2 regions of the Hydrogenibacillus sp. N12 genome follow, and region 1 is predicted to be linked to the other one. Evidence: riboswitches for the same ligand, from Rfam matches in the RefSeq annotation. Region 1 holds a riboswitch; the other holds the start of a gene.

Evidence for each region. A riboswitch is a leader RNA that binds a small molecule or an ion and turns the genes downstream of it on or off. The one in region 1 is predicted to bind cyclic di-GMP.
Region 2: linked by a shared signal. The riboswitch ahead of K2M58_RS01085 (flagellar assembly protein A) and the one ahead of K2M58_RS11935 (copper amine oxidase N-terminal domain-containing protein) in region 1 are both predicted to bind cyclic di-GMP.

Annotation. Positions count from the first base shown of each region.
Region 1 is NZ_CP080953.1:2,552,204-2,562,898, reverse strand. It holds gene K2M58_RS11965 (rod shape-determining protein) at 1-45, shown strand, start outside; gene K2M58_RS11960 (flagellar hook-basal body protein) at 170-1,210, shown strand; gene K2M58_RS11955 (flagellar hook-basal body protein) at 1,210-2,082, shown strand; gene K2M58_RS11950 (DNA-directed RNA polymerase subunit beta) at 2,162-2,485, shown strand; gene fabZ (3-hydroxyacyl-ACP dehydratase FabZ) at 2,615-3,070, shown strand; gene galU (UTP--glucose-1-phosphate uridylyltransferase GalU) at 3,179-4,084, shown strand; gene K2M58_RS11935 (copper amine oxidase N-terminal domain-containing protein) at 4,117-5,034, opposite strand; cyclic di-GMP riboswitch class I at 5,425-5,555, opposite strand; gene K2M58_RS11930 (hypothetical protein) at 5,669-7,369, opposite strand; gene K2M58_RS11925 (PulJ/GspJ family protein) at 7,383-7,955, opposite strand; gene K2M58_RS11920 (prepilin-type N-terminal cleavage/methylation domain-containing protein) at 7,952-8,461, opposite strand; gene K2M58_RS11915 (GspE/PulE family protein) at 8,603-10,288, shown strand; gene K2M58_RS11910 (type II secretion system F family protein) at 10,291-10,695, shown strand, end outside.
Region 2 is NZ_CP080953.1:188,356-199,050, forward strand. It holds gene K2M58_RS01055 (hypothetical protein) at 35-349, opposite strand; gene gdhA (NADP-specific glutamate dehydrogenase) at 667-2,046, shown strand; gene K2M58_RS01065 (DedA family protein) at 2,371-3,480, shown strand; gene istB (IS21-like element helper ATPase IstB) at 3,581-4,366, opposite strand; gene istA (IS21 family transposase) at 4,363-5,640, opposite strand; partial or broken gene K2M58_RS12460 (LuxR C-terminal-related transcriptional regulator) at 7,389-7,589, shown strand; cyclic di-GMP riboswitch class I at 7,772-7,859, shown strand; gene K2M58_RS01085 (flagellar assembly protein A) at 8,019-9,530, shown strand; gene K2M58_RS01090 (cytochrome ubiquinol oxidase subunit I) at 9,771-10,695, shown strand, end outside.

The sequences.
Region 1 (10,695 bases):
CGGGGCCGGCGCATCGGCATGGGCTTCCGGCCTTTCCGGCCTTGAGGAAACGTCGGTCGCGCGGGAACGTCCGGCGGCCGCTTCGCGGACGGGTCGGGCGATCCGGGCGGTCGGACGATCGGGACGGAGAACGGCCCGGGGCCGACCCGGGCGAAAGGGGGAAGTCGAAGTGATCCGGGGGATCGAAGCGTCCGCGTCGGGACTGCTCGCCGGGCGGCGTCGGACGGAAGTCGTCGCGGACAACCTCGCCAACCTCGAGACCGCCGGCTATCGGGCCGATCAGGCGATCAGCCGGGCCTTTCCGGAGCTTTTCCTCGCCCGGCTTCGAGACCCCGGCCCGGGGGTCGGTCCGGCCGGCGTCGGCGCCGGTCCCATCCCGGCCCCCGCCGGCGCCGGGACCGGGGTGGGCCCTGGCCCGACCGGCGCACAGGCGCCGACGCCGGTCGGGATCGGTTCGACTTACGCCGGCGTCTACATCCATGAGATCGTTCCGCGCTTTGAGTCCGGACCGATCGTCGCCACCGGCCGGCCCCTTGATCTCGCCCTCGTCGCCGATCTCGATCCGACGGCGCTGCCGGAGGGGGTTCGCGGGCCGGGGGCTCCCCGGTGGATCCCGTTTTTCGCCGTGCAGCCGGCCGGCTCGCCGGCCGGGACGGTCGCCTACACCCGGGACGGCCGGCTTACGATCGACCCGGAAGGGTATCTGGCGACGTCCGCCGGCGACCGGCTGCTCGTCGTCGACGAAGGGCCGGACGGTCTTCCGATCGGAGCGCCGCACCCGCTGTCCGTCCGCTTCGGCGCGGCCGTCTACGACGTGCGGGTCGAGGAAGGCGGCCGGATCCGCCTCGTCGATCCGGCGGCGCCGGCGTTTTCCCTCGCTTATCGGCCGGCGGTGGCGGTCTTCGCCGACCGGCGCCTTCCGGCGGGGAACGATCCGGCGCCGGACGTGCCGGCGGTCACCGGCCTCGTCAAAGACGGCGGGAACCGCTTCCGCATGGGCGGCGCCCCGGTCTGGGCCGGCCTCGACGGGCGCTTTCCCCTCGGGGCGGTGCGGATCGAGCGGGGCGCTTTTGAGGCGGCCAACGTCGACCTCGCCCGGGCGATGACCGAAGCGATGGCGGCGTATCGGTACTTCGAAGCCAATCAGCGGGCGCTCCTGGCCGCCGACGGGACGCTGAACCGGCTCATCAACGAGGTGGGGAAGGTCTGATGGAGCGAAGCCTCATCGCCGTCCGGCACGGCCTTCTGGCGGCCCAGGCGCGCCTCGATGCGGCCGCCCACAACGTCGCCAACGCCGATACGGTCGGCGCCAAGCCGCGGGATGTCGCCTTTCAGACGCTGTTTTTCGACGCGTATCAGAACCAGCCCGGCGGCGAGACGGCGGGCCAGAGCCGCCTCACGCCGGAAGGCGTCCGCCTGGGCGGCGGCGCCGGCGCCGGCGGGACCTTTCTGCGCACGGATTTGGCCGGCGTCCTCGTCTCGAGCGGCGAGCCGACCGATCTCGCGATCGAAGGGGAGGGCTGGTTCCGCCTCCGGCCGCCGGAAGGAGACCCGCCGGGCGGCGTCGTCCTCGCCCGCGGCGGGCGGTTTTCCCTTTCGCCTGCGCCGGACGGGCGGCTTTTCCTCGTCGATGGCCGGGGGGCGTTTGTGCTCGACGACAACGGCGCTCCGGTGTCGATTCCCCGTGACGCCGCCGGCCTCGTCGTCCGGCCGGACGGGGCGGTCTTCACGCGGACGGCGGACGGCGCGGTCGTGGCGACCGGGCAGCGGCTCGCCCTCTACCGGGTCCATCGGCCGGATGCGCTCCGGGCGCTCGGCGACGGCGCCTTCTTCGCTCCGACCGGCCCCGGCGCGCTTCCGGCGGGGGGCCTGCCGGCGGCGGAGCCGGTGCCGGCGGCCCTCCGGGGAACCGAACGGGCCCGCATCGTCCAGGGCGCCCTCGAGCGGTCCGCCGTCGACCTCGGGACGGAGCTCACCGGGGCCCTCCTTGCCCTCCGGCATACGGGGCTTCTCGCCCGCCTCGCCGTTCAGACGGACGAGATGGACGGCTTAAGCGATGAGCTCGGAGGGCGGAACCGTTAAACGGGGCTTGAAAGCGGAGCCCCGGTGCACCCTGCGAAGCGAACGTCGGCGGGAACGTCGACGCGAAAGGAGCGGCGGAATGCGGGATTTCGACCCACGATTCCCCGAAAGCGGACGGACCGGAGACGGTTCCGGCGCCGGGCGGCCGCCGGGCGGCCGGCTCGCTTCCGGGCGGAACGCCGCGAACGCCTCCGGCGGCGCCGCGGCGGGAGGCGGCGGGAACCGCCCGCCCTCCCGCCGGCGCCGGCGCCGGGCGGATGTCGGGATGTTTGCCCTGACGGCCGCGCTCGCCTTCGGGCTCGGCCTCGTTTTGGGCTATGCCGTTCTCGGCCGCCGGACGGCGTGGTGGGAGGCGTTCCATCCCGCGACGTGGTGGCATCTCCTCGCCATCATCCTCGGATGACGCGTCCGTCCTCGCCCGAACGTTTCGGCTCGGGTCGCGGCGGCTTTCCCCGACCGCTTTTCCGGTCGACGCCGATCGTCGCTTCGGGCGGGCCGGGGTGAACCATTTCCTGGGAAATGAGGCGTCTGCATGCACACGATCGAAGACATCCAGGCGGTGCTTCCGCACCGGCCGCCGTTTCTTCTCGTCGACCGGATCCTCGCCGTCGAGCCGGGGGTGCGGGCGGAGGGGATCAAGGCGGTGACGATAAACGAACCGTATTTCATCGGCCACTTTCCGGGCTATGCGGTCATGCCCGGCGTCCTCATCGTCGAGGCGCTGGCGCAGGTCGGCGCCTTTGCCCTGTTGAGCCACGAGGACTACCGCGGGAAGCTCCCCCTCTTCGCCGGCCTCGACGGCGTCCGCTTTCGTCGGCCGGTTCGGCCGGGGGACGTGCTTTACCTTGCGGTCGAGATCGAGCGGATGAAGGGGCCGATCGGCCGCGGCCGGGGCGTGGCGACGGTCGAGGGCGAGGTCGCCGCCGAAGGGACGCTCCTCTTTGCCGTCCGGGCGGCGGCGCGGCCGGAGGCGGACGCCGCCCGCTGACCCGAAAGAAGATCGGGCCGGTCGGGGGTTTAGCCGGCGCGAACGAAACGTTGGAGCCGAGGCGGGCCGGGCTTGGCCTGCCGGATCCCCGTCGAAAGAGGTGCCGCCATGGTCATCCGCAAAGCGATCATCCCGGCCGCCGGGCTCGGGACGCGGTTTTTGCCGGCGACGAAGGCGATGCCCAAGGAGATGCTCCCGATCGTCGACAAGCCGACGATCCAGTACATCATCGAAGAGGCGGTTGCGTCGGGCATCGAGGACATCATCATCGTCACCGGCAAAGGCAAGCGGGCGATCGAGGATCATTTTGACGTCTCGCCGGAGCTCGAGCAGAATCTTCGGGCGAAGGGCAAATGGGAGCTCCTCGAAGAAGTCGTCCGACCGACGCAGCTCGCCGACATCCACTACATCCGGCAGAAGGAACCGAAAGGACTCGGGCACGCCATCTGGTCGGCGCGGAAATTCGTCGGCGACGAGCCGTTCGCCGTCCTCCTCGGCGACGACATCGTCGTCGCGGACAAGCCGGCCCTCCGGCAGATGATCGAGCAGTACGAGCGCTATCGGGCGTCGATCCTCGGCGTGAAGCCCGTGCCGCGGGAAGCGGTCTCCCGCTACGGCATCGTCGCCGGGAAGGAGCTCGCCCCGCGCGTCTACGCCGTGTCGCACCTCGTGGAAAAACCGCCCGTCGACGCGGCGCCGTCGAACCTCGCCATCATGGGCCGCTACATCCTCACGCCGCGGATCTTCGAGATCCTGGACGACCTTCCGCCCGGCGCTGGCGGCGAGATCCAGCTCACCGACGCTTTGGCCCGGCTGAACGAGCACGAGGCGATCTACGCCTACGAGTTCGAGGGGACGCGCTACGACGTCGGCGAAAAGCTCGGCTTCATCCAGACGACGATCGAGTTCGCCCTCATGCGGGACGATCTGCGCGCCGACGTGCTGGCGTATCTCCGCGCTGTGGTGGCCCGGGAATCGGTGGAACTCAAAGCGAAAAGCGCCCAAGCCGATTGAGGCTTGGGCGCTTTTTCGTGATCAGGACATGCTTACGGCGTCGTGACCGCGACGACTTGCCCCTCCGGCACCCAGTCGACGCCCGCCCCGAGCGCTTCGGAGACGAAGCGGAGAGGAACGAGGGTCCGTCCTCGTTCGACCGTCGGCGGCGCGTCGAGGGCGACGGCCTGCCCGTCGATCCTGGCCGTGGGGTTGCCGATCTGCAAGGTAATCGTCTTTTCGCCGTTCGCCAGCGTCACTTCGCGCGTCCGTTCATTCCACGTGACGGTGAGCCCGAGGGCTTCGGCGATGGCGCGAATGGGCGCGAGCGTGCGTCCGTTTTCCACCTTGGGGGCGACGTCAAACGCGAGAAGCTCGCCGTTGACGTAGACGCGGATGCCTTGTGCCGCCCCGGACGTTTTGAGCAACCGGCCGAGCTTCTCGTACGCTTCCCGGTCTTTGGGATCGCGCCGAAGCCGCTCTTCCTGCGCGGCGAGGGCCGCCTTCCGCTTGCCCAGCTTCTCGTAGACCTCGACGATCTCTTTTAAGACTTCGGTCTGCTCTTTGACGGACCGCTCGGCGAGCTTGACGAGGGCGGTTTGCGTCAAAACGGCATCGAGCGTGTCGTCGTCCAGCGCTTTCAGCGCGTTTTCGAGGTTTGTCCGTTCGTCCTCAGGCTGCCCGGCGGGATTTTGCTCGTTCGCGGCGGGGTTGGCGCCGCTTTCGCCTTTCAAGAGAGCCAATAAATTTTGCAGTTCTTCGAGCGTCGCGTCGTTCAGGCGCTGAATGATCGGCTCGGCCGGCGTGCCCTTCACTTTTTCGAGGGCTTTTTCCAACCCCTTCCGGTAATTTTCTTCCACCTTTTCGAGCTTTTTGAGATGCTTTTGTTCTTTTTTGCGCTCCTTTTTCAATTCAACTTTCTGTTTCTCATCCTCATCCTCATCTTCGTCTTTGTCTTCGTCTTCGTCCACGTTTTCGTCTTTGTTCTGTTTACCGCTCGAGACGTGGCCGGCTTGATCGGTCGGCGCCGGAGCGCTCGGTTTTTGAGAAGGCGTCGGTTCTTGTGAAGACGGAGGCGGCGCTTGGGTTTCATTGGAGGACGGGGAAGCCGCCGAAGTGTCCTGAGAAGCCGCCCGAACGGGTTTGAGCGCGGCACCGGAGTGAGCGAAGGCGAAGATCAGCGCCAACGCGACGATCAAGAGACGATGGACCGACCGCAACGCCCTTCCCTCCTCTTGAAGGTTTTTAAAGCGTGAACGCCGAAACGGGAATCCGCTTGAAGGGCGCTGCCGGAAAACGAAAACGCGCGAGCTGCCGTGAACTCGCGCGCATGGTCTGAGGTCTCAGACACGCGTGTGGAATCCGGCAGCTGGCTGGCATGGCCCCGTCGGCGATGCCGCGTTCCGTTTCACGTACCATCGGTCGCTCCGACGAGACTTTAGCCCCTATAGCTTTGCGCCCGGCGCTTTCGCGCCGTTTGCCCTGAGCGGATTGTGCGTCTATTATACAAGAAGACCCGCACGGATGTCGACAATGTATTCTTTTTGGCGACTTGGTCATCCATGGAGACGACGAAGCGCAGACCGTCATATTGGAATGGTTCATTTAATCTTGGAGTGACGTTGAATACACTTTATATGTCAACGGACCCGGCTGATAAATTCCCGAAGGCGGATTAAGAATGACGTCGGGATTATAAAAGATCTTCAGGCGGGACCGTTCGATCGGCAGCTGTTCCTGCGGTTCTTCAAAACAAATGTCGAGACCGAACCAGCATTCCCAAGTTTTTCCTTTTGCGGCGTTCAGTATCACATTCCTTCCCATGACGCCGCCGTGGATTTCGATATTTGAGCCGACGCCGTAAAGCGTTATATCCTGGTTTGAATAAAAATAAGCGTTCATCACGAGCGGTTGGCTGTTAAAGAGGTTATTGTTTTTGACGAGCACCTCTTTGTCGGCAGCAACGATCGTAAAGTTATTAGCCTGCATCTCAAAGTCTTCGATCGTTGCTTCACCAGCGGTGTAGATCGTGCTTCGATACCACAGGTTCTTTTGAATCCTTACGTTCCCTTTTGAATAAAGCGTTCCCTGGAAATAAGCGTCCTTCATGAGGGTGTCCTTTGCTACATACATCCATTGGCCGGGATTAAGTTGTAAAGCGCTACGAGCCGCACCATCCCCTTGCACTTCCGCTTTCCCGCCGACGTAAACATTACCGCCCCAAACGCTTAGAGAAGCGCCTTTTCCGATGATCAGGTCTCCTTCAACAAGCAAATCACCGTTTACGATGAGCCAAGTGACGTTGGGTTTTATCTCTAATTTGCCCTTAACCCAAAGTCCTCTATTTTTATTTAGAATATTCATTAATTCAATATCTTGTGCTTTGACGATCAAATCTGTCTCCCAACGCGTGCAGTTTCCTCGTTTATTCCATGCTTTACATTTTTTGTACACAACGTCCTCTGAAAGCAAAGGCTTCTGGCTTTCTTTTTCCGAAACCAGTTGCCTCACCGGTATGGTTTGTTTTTCAACCGTTCCGTGCGACAGCGTCGGCGGGACGACAAAACCTTTCTGTAAGTTTTCGGGTGTCAACGGAAGCTGTTCCTTTACCCAACTGCCGAATAACCGTTTGTAATGGGTCAAAATGATGTCATCGCGTTCGGAATAGAGTTTCCCTTTCAGTGCGGAATAGCCGGTTCTTTTCGTGTCCCCGCCGAACAGCCCCCAATCATAATGGGCATACGGCGATGATTCGAGCGGGCCGGTGATCAAAGCGTCTCCTTCCACATACGCTGCACCGTTAAAGGACAACTTTCCGTCCGTCACAAGTGCAAACATGAACGGTTTGGCCACGGTCGTTACCAGGTACGTCCGGGTGATTTTCCGTTCGCTTGCGCCGTACGTGCCTTTTACGGTGACGGTAACGTAGGCCGAGTAGACATTCGGATCTATTTTGCCGTGCTGGTCGCCGCTGATCGGTGAGACCGATTTTTCTAGCGTAAATCCTGCGTTATCGGGCGGCGTGATGGACGCTACGATTTGCGTGAGTGTTCGGTCTGCAGCGGAAGGATCGACGTTGCCGGCTTCTTTTATTTTCTGATCGAAGTTTGCTTCCCAGTAGACAAGGCCGTCGTCGGCCATCGATTGGGCGCGCAGGGCGTTGTCCCCTTTCGCACCGATTGAAGCAGACGTGATCGTCAGGCTCGCCAGCGCCAGTCCCGTAACGCTCGCAAAGAGGAGAAGGATTAAGGCAAGCGGAAGCGCATAAGCAGATGTTTTGGCGTTCTGATGTTTAATCCGGTCCAATTGATGATCACCCCTAAGGCAAGACAGACACGACGCGGAAAAAACGTTTTTCTGTTCCCCGATCGGTCTGACAAACAAGATTCAATGCAATCATTCCGCCGTTTATTTCAAAAGACGTCCGGTCGCCGGAAGCCGTTTGGCCGCTGCAGAAACGAAGGGGCAGCGTCGTTTCGTGCCTGTTGACTTGTTGGTTGTCGGGCGTTTCCGTCCATGTTTCAAGCCGCAAACCCCTCTCGACAAGCGTAAACTGCCGGACGATCTTTTGGGCATTTTCTTCTTTGACGGCACGGAAGGCCCGAACGGCGCCGGACGCGGGGTCGGACGCTTGTTCAGGGACGGGTTCGAGGCGGGTCGCGTCTTTCACCTGCCGTTCGATCATGTGGGTGATGGCGTCGACTTCTCTTTCGACTTCCAGATCGCGGGTCAGTCGGGCTTGAGTTTGTCCTACGGCCAACACGATGAACGTGGAAGCCAGCATCACCACCGCGGAGAGGGAGAGGGCGGCGAGCAGCTCAACGAGCGTGAGCCCCGCCTCGTGCTCAGAAGAGGGACGCTCAAAGCATTGAGGGGAGTTCAACCCTTTCACCGCCTTCCTCCGACGAGCGCTTCGTGCGTGACCTCGCCCATAGGCCCTTTGACCCGTACGGCGAGTTTGTACAGCGGCGCGTCGGTATTGTTCCGGTACGGCTTTTCAAGTTTGACGCAGACGCTGTAGCGGAACAATAGACGATCCGGGATCCCGTTCAGACGCGGCTCCGGCGGAACGTGCCATCCTGAGGTCGGATCGGGGGCGTCGGCACAGGCGGGCGATGGGCTTTGGAATTCGTCGTTCAAATCCTCCGCAGAGAGTTTGCGATACGCTTCGACGATCGCCAGGGCGACGTGCAGGGCCTCTCTCTTGTCTTGGCTTAGGGCATTGATCTGTGTCGATCCGAGGACAAGGCTGAGCACGATCAAACTGACGACGGTGAGGAGGAGAAGCGCCGCCAAAACTTCGACCAGCGTGAACGCCTGCGTCACGCAAATCGTCGAACATGCATGGCTTTTCGTCTGGTCCCCTGTTCGTTCCCTGTTTAAATCGATGCGTTTCAAGGCACGTCCCCACTCGGAATGTGATCATCGACCCGTCGTCATGTACTAAAATTATAATGGAAAACGAAGCGAAAAGGGAGTGACAGATAGGACGTTTTTCCTATATAATGGGCTCGACATCCTCCGAAAGGAGGGGAGTTTTTGACAGTCTCACGGGCACGCTTGCGCCTGGGTGATCTTTTGCTCCAGAGCGGAGCGATCACCGAAGAGGCGTTGGCGGAAGCGCTCGCCGAACAGCGGCGGACGAAAGAGCGGCTGGGCGACATTTTGATTCGCAGGGGACTGATCACCCCCGAGGCGCTCTATGCCGTCCTGGAGAAGCAGCTCGGCATCCCCCACGTCCGGTTGTCGCGCCAGGCGCTTTCGCCGGCATTGGCCCAAATCGTGCCCGAGGCGTTGGCCAGGAAATACCGCGTCATCCCGTATGATCGCCAGGGGAACGTCTTGTCGCTGGCGATGGTCGATCCGCTCGACTATTATGCCATCGACGACATCGAGCTGATCACCGGACTGACCGTCCGCCCGGCGCTGATCAGCCCCGACGAGTTTGCCGCGGCGCTCGCTCGCCTCTACGGGCCGGAAAGCGAAGTCGTCGAGGAGATGGCCCAGGGGGAAGAGGCCCTTCGGGAAGAGGAGATTTACGACGAAGCGTCGCCGATCGTCCGCTTTGTCACGCAGACGATCGAACGCGCCGTCCGCCTTCGGGCGAGCGACATCCACTTCGATCCGTTCGCCGAAGGCGCCACCGTCCGTTTCCGCATCGACGGGAAACTCCGCCGGGAGCAGACGATCTCCCGGCGCGTGATGCAGATGGTCGCCGCGCGCATCAAGATCGTCTCCGATCTCAACATCGCCGAGCGTCGCCGGCCGCAGGACGGGCGCTTCCGCCTCGTCGTCGACGGGCGGGAGATCGACATTCGCGTGTCGGTGCTGCCCACGCTGCATGGGGAAAAAATCGTGCTGCGCCTCCTCGATCAGTCACGCGGCGTACGCCGGGTGGAGGACCTCGGTTTGGCGGAAGACAACTTCAAGCGGCTCGTCGCCATCACCGACCGGCCGAGCGGCATGGTGCTCATCACCGGCCCGACGGGAAGCGGCAAATCGACGACGCTCTACGCCCTGCTCGACCGGCTCAATCAGGAAGCGCGGAACATCATCACGATCGAAGATCCGGTCGAGTATGAGATCGAGGGGATCAACCAGGTGAACGTCAACCCGCAGGCGGGGCTCACCTTCGCCAGCGGGCTTCGGGCGATCCTGCGGCAGGATCCGAACATCATCATGGTTGGCGAAATCCGCGACCTCGAGACGGCGGAGATCGCCGTGCGCGCGGCGCTCACCGGACACCTCGTCCTGTCGACGCTGCACACGAACGACGCCGTGGGGGCGGTCGACCGGTTACGCGACATGGGCATCCCGTCGTACTTGATCGCCGCCGCGTTAAACGGCGTCGTCGCCCAGCGGCTCGTGCGCCGGATTTGTCCTGAGTGTCGGACGCGCCGGAAGCCGGCGGAAGAGGAGGCCCTCGTCCTGGGCCGTTTCGGGTACGGCGAGGTGGATGCGCTCTACCGCGGCGGCGGCTGTCCGACGTGCGGTTTTACCGGCTACTACGGCCGCCTCGCCGTCCACGAGGTGTTCGTCCTCGACGAGCGGGCCAAGCGGATGATTGCCGAAGGGGCCGAGGCGCAGGACATCCTGCAGCACGCGCGGGCGCGGGGCATGCGACGGCTCATCGAGGACGCCCTGGAGAAGGTGGTGGCAGGAGAGACGACGCTGGAAGAAGTGTTCTCCGAAATCGGCTTTGCGGGATTTGACGAGGGGGCCTAGCGATGCCGGCGTTCGTCTACGTGGCCCGTGACCCTAAGGGTAAGCGCGTGCGGGGGAGAGTGGAGGCGGCGACGCTTCGCGAGGCGGCGGGAAAGCTTCGCGAGCAGCGCCTCATCGTCCTCGATGTGCGCGAACAGCGGGTGAGCGCGCTGGACCGGGAGATTTACCTTGCGCCGCCGGTGAAGGGAAAGGAGTTCGTCTTTTTCACCCGGCAGCTCGCCGCGCTCCTCCGCGCCGGGGTGCCGGTCGTGCGCGCGCTCACCTTGCTTTATGAGCAGGCGGCGAATCGCCGCTTTCGCCGCGTCCTCGCCGCGGTTACGGAGGCGCTGAGAAGCGGGCGGTCGTTCGCCGAGGCGATCGGCGAGCACCCGGCCTTTTTCCCGCGTTTTTTCGTCGCCATGGTGCGC
Region 2 (10,695 bases), 300 kb from region 1:
TGCGCCGGCCCCGCCGCCGGGGGCGCCTCAGCCCTCAGCCGTAGTAGGGCGTGATCGGCCGGCCGGTCAGGCGCATGTACCAGACGTTGAGATCGGCGATCCGGCGGGCGACGGCGAGCGCCTCTTCCATGGCGGCGTAAAAGGCCTCGCCTTCTTCCTCCAGCGCCCGGCGATACAGCGCTTCGTAGCGGGCCTCCAGGGCCCCAATCCGGTCCGGGATGAGGCCGGCTGCCCGCTCGAGGCGAAGGAGCGTCTCGGCGTCGGCCGCTTCCGGTTGAAACTCCTGGGGCGACGTCTCGGGAAGCTCCAGCTCCAACTCCGGGTCGTAGACGAATCCGGCGCTCCGCATGGCCCTCTCCCCTTTTCCGCTTCCGGCGGTGTTGCTCTTGTTATATCACAAAATCCGGTGATCCGCAACTGGTTTAACACAGATGAGGACGCCGCTACCATCTCATTTTGAGATCGATTTTATCGAACGGTTCTATTGCTTCGATGCTTCGCCTTTGTTACGATGAGAACAACGCGAACGGAGGCGGCCGGCTGCGCCGGCCCGGGGCGAGGGGGCCGGCGGGCGCGGTCGAAGCGGGGGGCGGAAGTTCATCCGCCGGCAAAGAAAGTTCCGCAGGCGAAGAAAAAAGACGGCAGAAGACAAAAGGAGTGGAGATCATGCTGGAAGGTCTGGTCACGACCGCCGACGTGGCGACGGCGGAGCGGTACGTCGAGGACGTGCTCGCCCGGACGATCGAACGCTCGCCTGGCGAGCCGGAATTCCATCAGGCGCTGACGGAGCTGCTGCCGACCCTCGTTCCCGCCCTGGCGGCCCATCCGGAGTACCGGCGCCTCGGCATCCTCGAGCGGCTCGTCGAACCGGAGCGGATGATCACCTTTCGCGTGCCGTGGGTCGACGACGCCGGTCGGGTGCAGGTGAACCGCGGCTTTCGCGTGCAGTACAACAGCGCCATCGGGCCGTACAAGGGCGGCATCCGCTTTCACCCGACGGTGAACGCGAGCATCATCAAATTCCTCGGCTTTGAGCAGATTTTCAAAAACGCCCTCACCGGCCTCGCCATCGGCGGCGGCAAGGGCGGCGCCGACTTCGACCCGAAGGGGAAGTCGGAGATGGAAGTGATGCGTTTCGCCCAGAGCTTTATGACCGAGTTCTACCGCCACATGGGGCCGGACGTCGACGTCCCGGCGGGGGACATCGGCGTCGGCGAGCGGGAGGTCGGCTTTTTGTTCGGTCAGTACAAGCGCATCCGGGGCGGCTTTGAGGCCGGTGCCTTCACCGGGAAGGGCTTGGGCTACGGCGGGAGCCTCGTCCGGAAGGAAGCGACCGGCTACGGTTGCGTCTACTTTGTCGAGGAGATGCTCCGGACGCGGAATCGGTCGTTTGCCGGCAGCCGGGTCGTCATCTCCGGCTCCGGAAACGTCGCCCTCTACGCCGCCGAAAAGGCGACCCAGCTCGGAGCGACGGTCGTGGCGATGAGCGACTCCGACGGCTACGTCGTCGACCCCGACGGCATCGACGTGGCGCTCATGAAGGAGATCAAGGAAGTCCGCCGCGGCCGCGTCCGGGAGTACGCCGAGGCGCGGCCGAACGCCCGTTACGTCCCCCGGAGCGCCGAGATCTGGACCGTGCCGTGCGATATCGCCCTGCCGAGCGCGACGCAAAACGAGCTCGACCTCTCCGGCGCCGAGGCCCTCATCGCCGGCGGCGTCGTCGCCGTCGGCGAGTGCGCCAACATGCCGACGACCCTCGAGGCCGTCCGGCGCCTGAAGGAGGCGGACGTCCTCTTCGCGCCCGGGAAGGCGGCCAACGCCGGCGGCGTCGCCGTCTCGGCGCTGGAGATGGCGCAAAACAGCATGCGCCTTTCGTGGACGTTCCAAGAAGTCGAAGAAAACTTAAAGCACATCATGCACTCCATCTTCCAGACGGCGCTCAAGACCGCCGGCCAGTACGGCGTCCCGGGCGACCTCGTCGCCGGCGCGAACATCGCCGGCTTCCTCCGGGTCGCCAAGGCGATGGCGGCGCAGGGGGTCATCTGAGCGTCGGCGGCGATCGAAGAAAGGCCTGTGACGGCAAGCGCGCTCCGTTGTGACCCGGCGAAACGGGGTCCTTGCCGAGCGGGCCGTTTTTTTTATCTTTTTTGGGGCGGGCCGGTCCGCTATAATAGCCCGGGAACCTGTCGTCCCGCCTCCGATCGGGCGCCGACGGCCGGGGGCAGCGAGTCGGCCGGCCTCCGACGGTCTCCCCACCGGGGGAGGCGGCCACCCGGGCGAACGACGCCGGCCGGACTCCCCGCCTGCGGCGGGTTCCGGAGAACAAAGAGCGAGCGGTCTTCAGGGCGGGACGGGACGGGAGGTTTGCCGGTGGAAACGTGGATCGCCCAGTACGGGCTTGTGGCGCTGGCGGTGGCGCTGGCGCTCGAAGTGATCGCCCTTCCCATTCCGGGCGAGACGCTCATGGTGTACGTCGGCACGCTCGTCGGGCGGGGCGTCTTCCCCTGGTGGGCGGCGGTCGGGCTTGCCACCGCCGGGAGCATCGCGGGGATCACCGTCGCCTATTTCCTCGGCCGGGTGTTCGGGCTGCCGCTTCTTTTGCGTTACGGCCGGGTCGTCCATCTCACGCCGGAGCGGATCGAGCGGACGTCGGCGTGGTTCGACCGGATCGGCTACCCGCTCATCGCCGTCGGCTACTTCATCCCCGGCGTCCGGCATCTGACGGGTTATCTGGCGGGCATCCTGCGGGTGCCGCCCCCCCTTTTTGCGGTCTTCGCCTACGGCGGAGCGTTCCTCTGGACGGCGACGTTCATCTCCCTCGGCAAATGGGTCGGCGAAAAGTGGGCCGTCTACCACGAGACGCTCACCCGGGCCGCGTGGATTCTGGCGGCGGTCGTCGCCGTTTTGTTCGTGGTTTACCTTCTTTTCTTCGTCGATCGGCGCCTGCTCAAAAAAAGCGTGGTCGCGCTTCGGCGCGTTTTTCCGATCGGTTCGCTTCCCTTCTGGCGCCTTCGGCTCCGCCTCCTTTTGCTCTTCGGGCTGGCGACGGCGGCCTCCCTCGCCCTGGTCGGGCTTTTGGAGGAGGCGATGGAGCGGGACCTCGACGCCTTTGATGCCGCCGCCCGGCGGCTCGTGGCGGCGATGATGGAAGACCTCGGGCCCCTGGGGCGGTCGGCGATCCGGCTGGCGACGGCCCCTGTCGTCCTTGGAGCGCTCTTTCTTGCCGGCGTCTGGGCCGCCGTCCGGTTGCCGGTCGGCCGGGCGGTGCGGGCCTATCCGCTTCTCTACGGCGGGGTGACCGTCCTGCTCGCCGGGAGTCTGACGGCCCTCTGGGCGCCGTTTGCCGCCCGGGGGATCCCGGCGCCGGAAATCGGGCCGTACTGGGCGGCGGCCGTCGGCAGCTTTTCGCTGTACGCCCTGGCCGTCCGGGCCCGGGGGATCGGTCCGTACGTCGCCGCCTTTTTCGCCTTCTGTCAATAGCGGATTAAAACTCCCCAAAAAAATCGCGTTCGATTCCCCACAAACAGCGGATTCAGTTCCCCAAAATCATCGCGCATCATTCCCCAGACGTATGTTCGATCTACGCGGTCACCTCCTCCTTCAGCGCATGGGTCACCCCGGCGCGCAGCTTGTCCTTCATCCGGTAGCTGTTGCCGCGGATGTTGATGGTGGTGGCGTGGTGCAGGAGCCGGTCGAGCAAGGCAGAGGCCAGCACCTGGTCACCGAAGAGTGTCCCCCAGTTGGTGAAGCTGGTGTTGGACGTGATGATCAGGGAGCCATGCTCGTAGCGCTCCGACACGAGCCGGAAGAAGTTCGCGGCGTCCAAGGCGTCAAGCGGCAAGTAGCCGACTTCGTCGCAGATCAGCAGCTTCGGCTGGGTGTAGATGCGCAGGCGCTTGTCCAGCCGTCCCTCTTGGTACGCCCGTCGCAAGTCAGCGACCAGCTTCTGCATGGTCACGAAGTAGACGCTCATGCGCTGTCGAATCGCCTCCATCCCCAGGGCCACCGCAAGGTGGGTCTTGCCCACCCCCGGCGGTCCCAGGAAGATGACGTTGCTGCCCTCCCGGATGAACGTCAAGCCGGCCAGTTCGCGTATTTGTCGCTCATCGACGGACGGCTGGAACGAGAAATCGAAATCTGCAAGGGTCTTGTGATACGGGAAGTTGGCCATGCGGAGTCTGGCGTGCATGTAACGGCTGTATCGCTCCTCCTGCTCAGCATCCAGCAGTCTGTGCAGGAACTCCGCATAGGTCGCCTGGTGCCCCGCTGCCCACTCCACGCACGCCGGCAGCACCGCCGCGGCGCGCTTCAATCCCAGCTCCAGCAGCTGCTCCTCGGCCTTGGCCAAAACCAACGCCTCACTCATTGCCCCTGACCTCCCATCGCGATCTGCTCATAGACGGACAGCTCCCGCTGCTCCACGTCCGGCCCGATTTGCAACCCTGGCACCTTGCCTCGATCCGGATGAGGCGTCCCAGCCGGGATGCCCTTGAAGTGCTCAGGGTCGGTTGAGACCTGGTGCCTGCCTGTGAGCACGCGGTGTTCGGCAATGACCTGCCCGCCGTACTCGATCTGCAGGCGGCCTGACTCAAACTCCCGGACCAGCACGGTGTGCCCCACATACCGCCATGGAACGGTGTACATGTTCGTGTTCCAGGAGATGCGACAATCGCTCATGACCTTGCGCATATCGGCGTACGCCAGCGTGTACCGGCTCTTAGGCAGGGGCTTAAGCGTCTCGGCCTGAAACCGCACCACCGGCTGCTCCCGCGTCGTGCCGTGGATGCGCACATTAGCCACCGTATCCCGCCAGATGGCACCTTGCCGGTTCAGGTCGTCATGGTCCACGAACGAAACCGGCCAGAAGCTGGACCGGATATACCCGATGGGCCGTTCAATCTTCCCTTTGGTGCGACTTCGGTAGGGCTTACAGGCCTTGGGCACGAATCCGTAGTACTTGGCGAAGTCCATGTACGCCGGCTGCCAGTCGACGTGTCCATGACCGTCGTTGGCCACGACCAGCGGGGAGCAGTTGTCGCTGAGCATGACCTTTGGAACCCCGCCGAAGAACTCCAGCGCGTTCCGGAGCGCCTGGAGGATATGCCGTTGGTCCGCCGCTCTGATAAACTCCAGGTAGAGCATGCGGGAGTAGGCGAGGACCATGGCAAAGCACCATACCTTGCGCCGATGGCCCTGCGGATCCAGGTAGGGGAATGCGCCCAGGTCGATTTGCGCTTGTTCCCCCGGAGCCGTCTCAAACCGCACGGTTGCCTTGGCAGAGACAACCGGGCGGAGAGGGTGCATGAACTCGCGCAGTACGGTAATTCCGCCGGTATATCCCTGCTCCCGGATCTCGCGAAAGATTCGCTCCGCATTGAGGACGCCGATACGCATGCGCTGCTCCACATAGGCCTTGTACGGCTCCAGCTTGTGGCCTTTCACCCTACGGCTGCGCGACTTCACCCTCCCCTCCTCCTGCTGCCTCGGCTCACTCACAGCCTTGCGGATGGTTTTGCGGTCATGGCCGTATCTTCTGGCCAGTTCCGAGATGCTGACGCCCTCCTCATACAGCTTCCTGATCTCCATCTTCTCACTCTCCCTCATCACCGGCACCTCCCCAAAAGTGATGGCAGGTGCCATAGTTCGACACAGGGGTGGGGAATTCATCCCGATGATTTTGAGGAAATCATGCCGGTGATTTTGGGGAATCTTTATCCGCTGCTATTGGGGATTTTACATCCGATGTTGACACCTTCCTTGCCCATGCCGGCGCGGCGATCGTCGCCGCCGTTGCCGCCGGCGGGCTTCCGGTGGCGGCCGTCGCCGGGGCCCTCCTCGGAACGGTATGGGGGTTTGTTCATCTTTTCGTCTGGGATGCGCTCATCGCCGGAAGAAGCGAAGGACCGGAGTCGGGGAGCCGAACCGGCCCATCGCCGCATGGCCGATAAAGGCCCTCGTCAGAAAGCCGATCGGCCCGTCGTCGAAGCGCCGATCGGCCCGTCTTCGCATAGCCGGCCGGCCCGTCGGCGGGAGCCCGAAATCATTGTCGCCGAAAGACCGAACGAACGAACCGCAACGGAACGGCCGAGCGATCCGCGCCGGGGGAAACCGCCAGCTGCGCCGATACGTCAACCGCGATGGTGGGCCGGGCGATCCGCGCCGGGGGAAGCCCCGGCGCGGCGGCGTTTTACGGGCGATGCTTCGAACTTCCTAGGAAGAATGGAGGACGCTTCGGGCCGCGGGCCAAGAGGATAGGCGACCATGCCTATGGTCCGTCCGGCGGACGAGTGGTAAAGTATGGTGTCGAGTGCTGTCGGCAGGGGGGGATGAAGTGGGAGGGGGAGACCGTGGACCACCTCGCAACCTTGTGGGCCGTATCGGCCCTCTCACTCGCTCCCCTGACGGTGTGGGCGCTCGTCTTTTTGCAGCGAATGAGGCACCGCCGATCCCAAAAGCAGGCGGCCGGGCCGGACGAGAGGCGGAAGGCGGTCGATCCGCTTCTTTCCGCCCTTCAGGCGTCGGAGTGGGGCCTTCTCCTGCTCGAGAAGATGGGCGAAGGTTCGATCGTGCGCTGGGCGGGAGGCCGCCTCTGGGTGCGCCTCGGTTTCGAACCGGAAGCGCTCTCCGGCCGGCCGCTTGAGGCCGTCGTCTTCGCGAAAGAGGCGACCGCGGCGGCGGAGGCGGCCTTCGCCGGCCGGGACGGCGCCGCCTGTGCCTTTTTCCAGGCCGGCTGGGATCTCATGGGACGGGTTTATCCCGTCCGCCGGGAAGGGACGGTGGTCGCCGCGTGGCTGCTGGTGCTGCCGGCTTACGCCGAGAATCCGTGGAGCATCGGGAAGAGGGATGAAGGGGCGATGGAAGGGGCGATGGCAAAAGCGGCGCTCGTCGACGAGACCCGTGCACCGAACGGGGCACAAGCGCCGGCGCGCCCGGCGCCGGAAGCGGAGGACGATCCCGAGGCGGTCCTTACGGCGCTGGAAGCGCTTTTGGCGTCGGCGATCGACATTCTGGCCCGGCATCCGGAGGCGCTCCGGCAGGCGGGCCGGGTGGCAGAGCGGATGGCGGCGTTTCAGGCGCTCCTCGCCCGGTCGGGTTGGCCGGAGGCGGGAGCGCCGGTTCGGGAGGTCGTCGGTGGGGGGGCGGCCGAGAAGGCCGCCGGCGGGGCGCCGGCGGACGGCGGCGGACGCCCGGGGCCGATCGCCGCTTACGGAACGGCAAACGGGGCCGGCCCGGCGCCGGCCGCCGACGAAGGCGACCCCGCTCCGGTCGGCGAGGCCACCTCCTCGGCCGTCGGGGACGGAGTTCCGGACGCCGTTTTTTCGGCGCCGGCGGAGCCGGAGACGTGGCGGGTGGAGCGGCTCAAAAAGCGGATCGACGCGTTTTCGACCCTCACCCAGCGGGAAAAAGAGGTGTTGCTCGAACTCAGCCTCGGGAAGCGGAACCGGGAGATCGCCGAGACGCTTTTTATCAGCGAGCACACCGTGAAAAATCACATCTCCAACATCTTCGCCAAGCTCGGCGTCTCCGACCGGGTGCAGCTTCTTTCGCTCCTGTATCGCGGTCGCCCGCCGGATCGGGCGGACGGTTGAGGGCGTGCATAATCGGGGTCTGGTCCCACCCGCCTAGTCCTGATAGACTAAGGGAACAACCGGATGCCGGCCATTCCGGTGCGGGCGGTGGGGTCGTGGCGCCGGTCGAACGCGCGGCTTTTTCAGGATTCGCCGGGGCGCCGGCGTCGACGTCGGATCTTGCGACCAAAACCGAACATGGCCGACGACAAAGGCACACCATCCGAAAGGATGGGCCGCAAAGCCGTGAGCCTACGGCGGCGCGTCCGCTATGGCTGTCTGGCTGCCGAATCGGATGCGGGTTCGACCGACGGGTGGGGTGTCTTTGTCGCAAAGCCCTGCTTTATTTATTTAGTCGGCGTTTATTCATTTGTGCGGGATGGAGGGGGATCCGACGACGCCGTGCGGCGCGCCGAAACGGATGCAGACGCCGAAAGCGGGGGGAGCGCGATGGATGGCGAGACGATCCTCTGGCACATCCGGCCGCTCGAGGTTCGGGCCGAGCGCAAGGCGCCGTCCGGTCCGGAAGGCGACGACCCGGCCGCCCTCTTGTCGCTTCTGGCCGCCCGGGGAGTGCGCACCGGCATCGATCCCGGGGCCGTCGAGGCGCTTGCCCGGGGTGGGCCGGGCGTCTACATCGTCGCCCGGGGGACGCCGCCGGAAGAGGGGCAGGACGGCCGGGTCGAGTGGCTCGTCGAGACGACGCCGGTCGATGCCCTTCAGGATGCCGGGGAGGACGAGGCGATCGATTATCGCGAGCGGCGGCGGCTTCCGAGCGTCCAGGCGGGGACGGTGCTCGCCCGGGTGCACCCGCCGGTGCCGGGCCGGCCCGGCACGAGCGTCTTTGGCGAGCCGATCCCGCCGAAGCCGGTCTATCCCGTCGAGGTCATCGCCGGCGCCGGCGTGCGCTACGACGCCGAAACGGGGGAGATCGTCGCCGAGCGGTCCGGCCTCCTCACCGTTCAGGCGAGCCGCCGGAAGGTGCGCCTTGCGATCGGCCCGCTCTTCGTCCATCGCGGCCCCGTCGATCTGAAAAGCGGCAACATCCGCTTCGCCGGTTCTGTGGAAATTTTCGGAGATGTGACGGAAGGAATGCTCGTCGAGGCGCGGGAACAGGTGGTGGTACACGGGCAGATCACCCGGGCGACGGTGCGGTCGGGCGGCCTCATCGTCGTCGCCGGGGGCGCCGTCGGTTCCCGGATCGTCTCGGGCGACGAACGGTGGACGCCCGGGGACATCCGGGCGCTCCACGCCCTCGACGAAAGCCTCCTCCGACTGATCCAGAAAATCCGCGCCGCCCAGAGCGTGCCGGAGATCGCCGCCCGCCTCGGCCGCCCGGAAGCGTTCCGGTCGCTCGTGACCGCGATCGTCGGAGAGGACGCGGACCGGATCCGGGAGGCGCTCAAGCGGCTTCGGCTGCTTTGGACGGAGGGCGGTGAGGCGAACGGGGGAAAAACGCATTTTTTTGACCTGTGGGCGCTTTTTATCGGCGGCGTACAGCACCGGCAGGCGCCGGGACCGGAAGCGCTGGCGGCGGCGGTGCGGTGGGTGCATGCGGCCGCCGAAGCCCGCCCGATGGCGATGCTGGAAGAAAGCGGCGTCCGGGCCGGTTACGTTCAAGCGTCCCGCGTCATCGCCTTCGGCGACGTCGTGATCGGCGACCGGGGCGCCTTCCAGTCCGAGATCGAGACGTTCGGCCGGGCGGTCGTCGCCGGACCGCTTCGCGGCGGGCGGCTGTACGCCGAAGGCGGCGCCCGCCTCCGGGAGGCCGGAAGCGAGTCCGGCGTCCCGACGCAGGTCGCCGTCGGCCGGGCGGCGGCCGTCGAGCTGGAGACGGTCCATCCGGAGGTCGAGGTCGCCGTCGGTGCGGCGAGCCTCCGCTTTCGAGAGCGGCGGTCGCACGTCCGGGTTCGGCTCGGCGACGACGGCCGGATCGCGTTGGAGGCGCTGTCATCTTTGTGAACCCCGTCACCGGTCTGCCACCAATCGACCGTCTTTATGTCACAAAGGGGGCCGCGGCCGGCCCTTTTTTTGCGCTCCGTTCTGGTACACTCGGAGCGAACCCCACGATGAGCGGCGCGACGGCGTGCGATCGCCCGGACGCGCGGTGCGATCGTCGGAGGGCGGCGCGATCGTTCGGCCGGGCGGTGGGATCGCCGGATGGTCGACGCGATCGCCGGATGCGCGAAAGGAGGGTCGGAGATGCCCGATGTGCTTTTGCTGAGCCGCATTCAATTTGCGGTAACGATTATGTATCATTTTCTCTTCGTCCCGCTTACCCTCGGGCTCGTGCTTCTGGTCGCCATCATGGAAACGCTGTATGCCCGGACCAAAGACGACCTCTACCGGCGCATGGCCGACTTCTGGGGCAAACTTTTCGTCATCAACTTCGTCCTCGGCGTCGTGACGGGCATCACGATGGAATTCCAGTTCGGCACGAACTGGTCGGAGTACTCGAAGTTTATGGGCGACATCTTCGGGGCGCCGCTCGCCATCGAGGCGCTCGTCGCTTTCTTCCTGGAGTCGACGTTCATCGGCATCTGGATCTTCGGCCGGGAGCGGTTCCCGAAACTGCGGGCGCTCTCGATGTGGATGGTCGCCCTCGGCACGACGCTGTCTTCGCTTTGGATCATCACCGCCAACGGCTTTATGCAAAATCCGGTCGGCTACACCCTCGTCGACGGACGCGTGCACCTGGAGAACTTCTGGGCCGTGCTTTTTAACCCGTACGTCTGGTATATGCTCGTCCACACGCTGATCGGAAGCTACATCGTCGGCAGCTTCTTCGTCCTCGGCGTGAGCGCCTATCACCTCCTCCGGCGGCAGCACGTCGAGTTTTTCCACCGTTCGTTCAAGCTGGCGCTGGCGCTCGCCCTCTTTGCGACGGTGATGGCGCCGCTGAGCGGCCATCTGGCCGGCCTGAACGCGGCGAAGGTCCAGCCGGCGAAGGCGGCCGCCTTTGAGTCGATCTGGGAGTCCGGGGAGGCGCAGCCGTTCTACCTCCTGGCCGTGCCGAGCCTGAAGAACGACGGCAACATCATCGAGTGGGGCAAGATCCCGTACCTCGGGAGCCTCCTGACCACCAATTCGCCGACCGGGTACGTCAAAGGGCTTGGCGACATCCCGG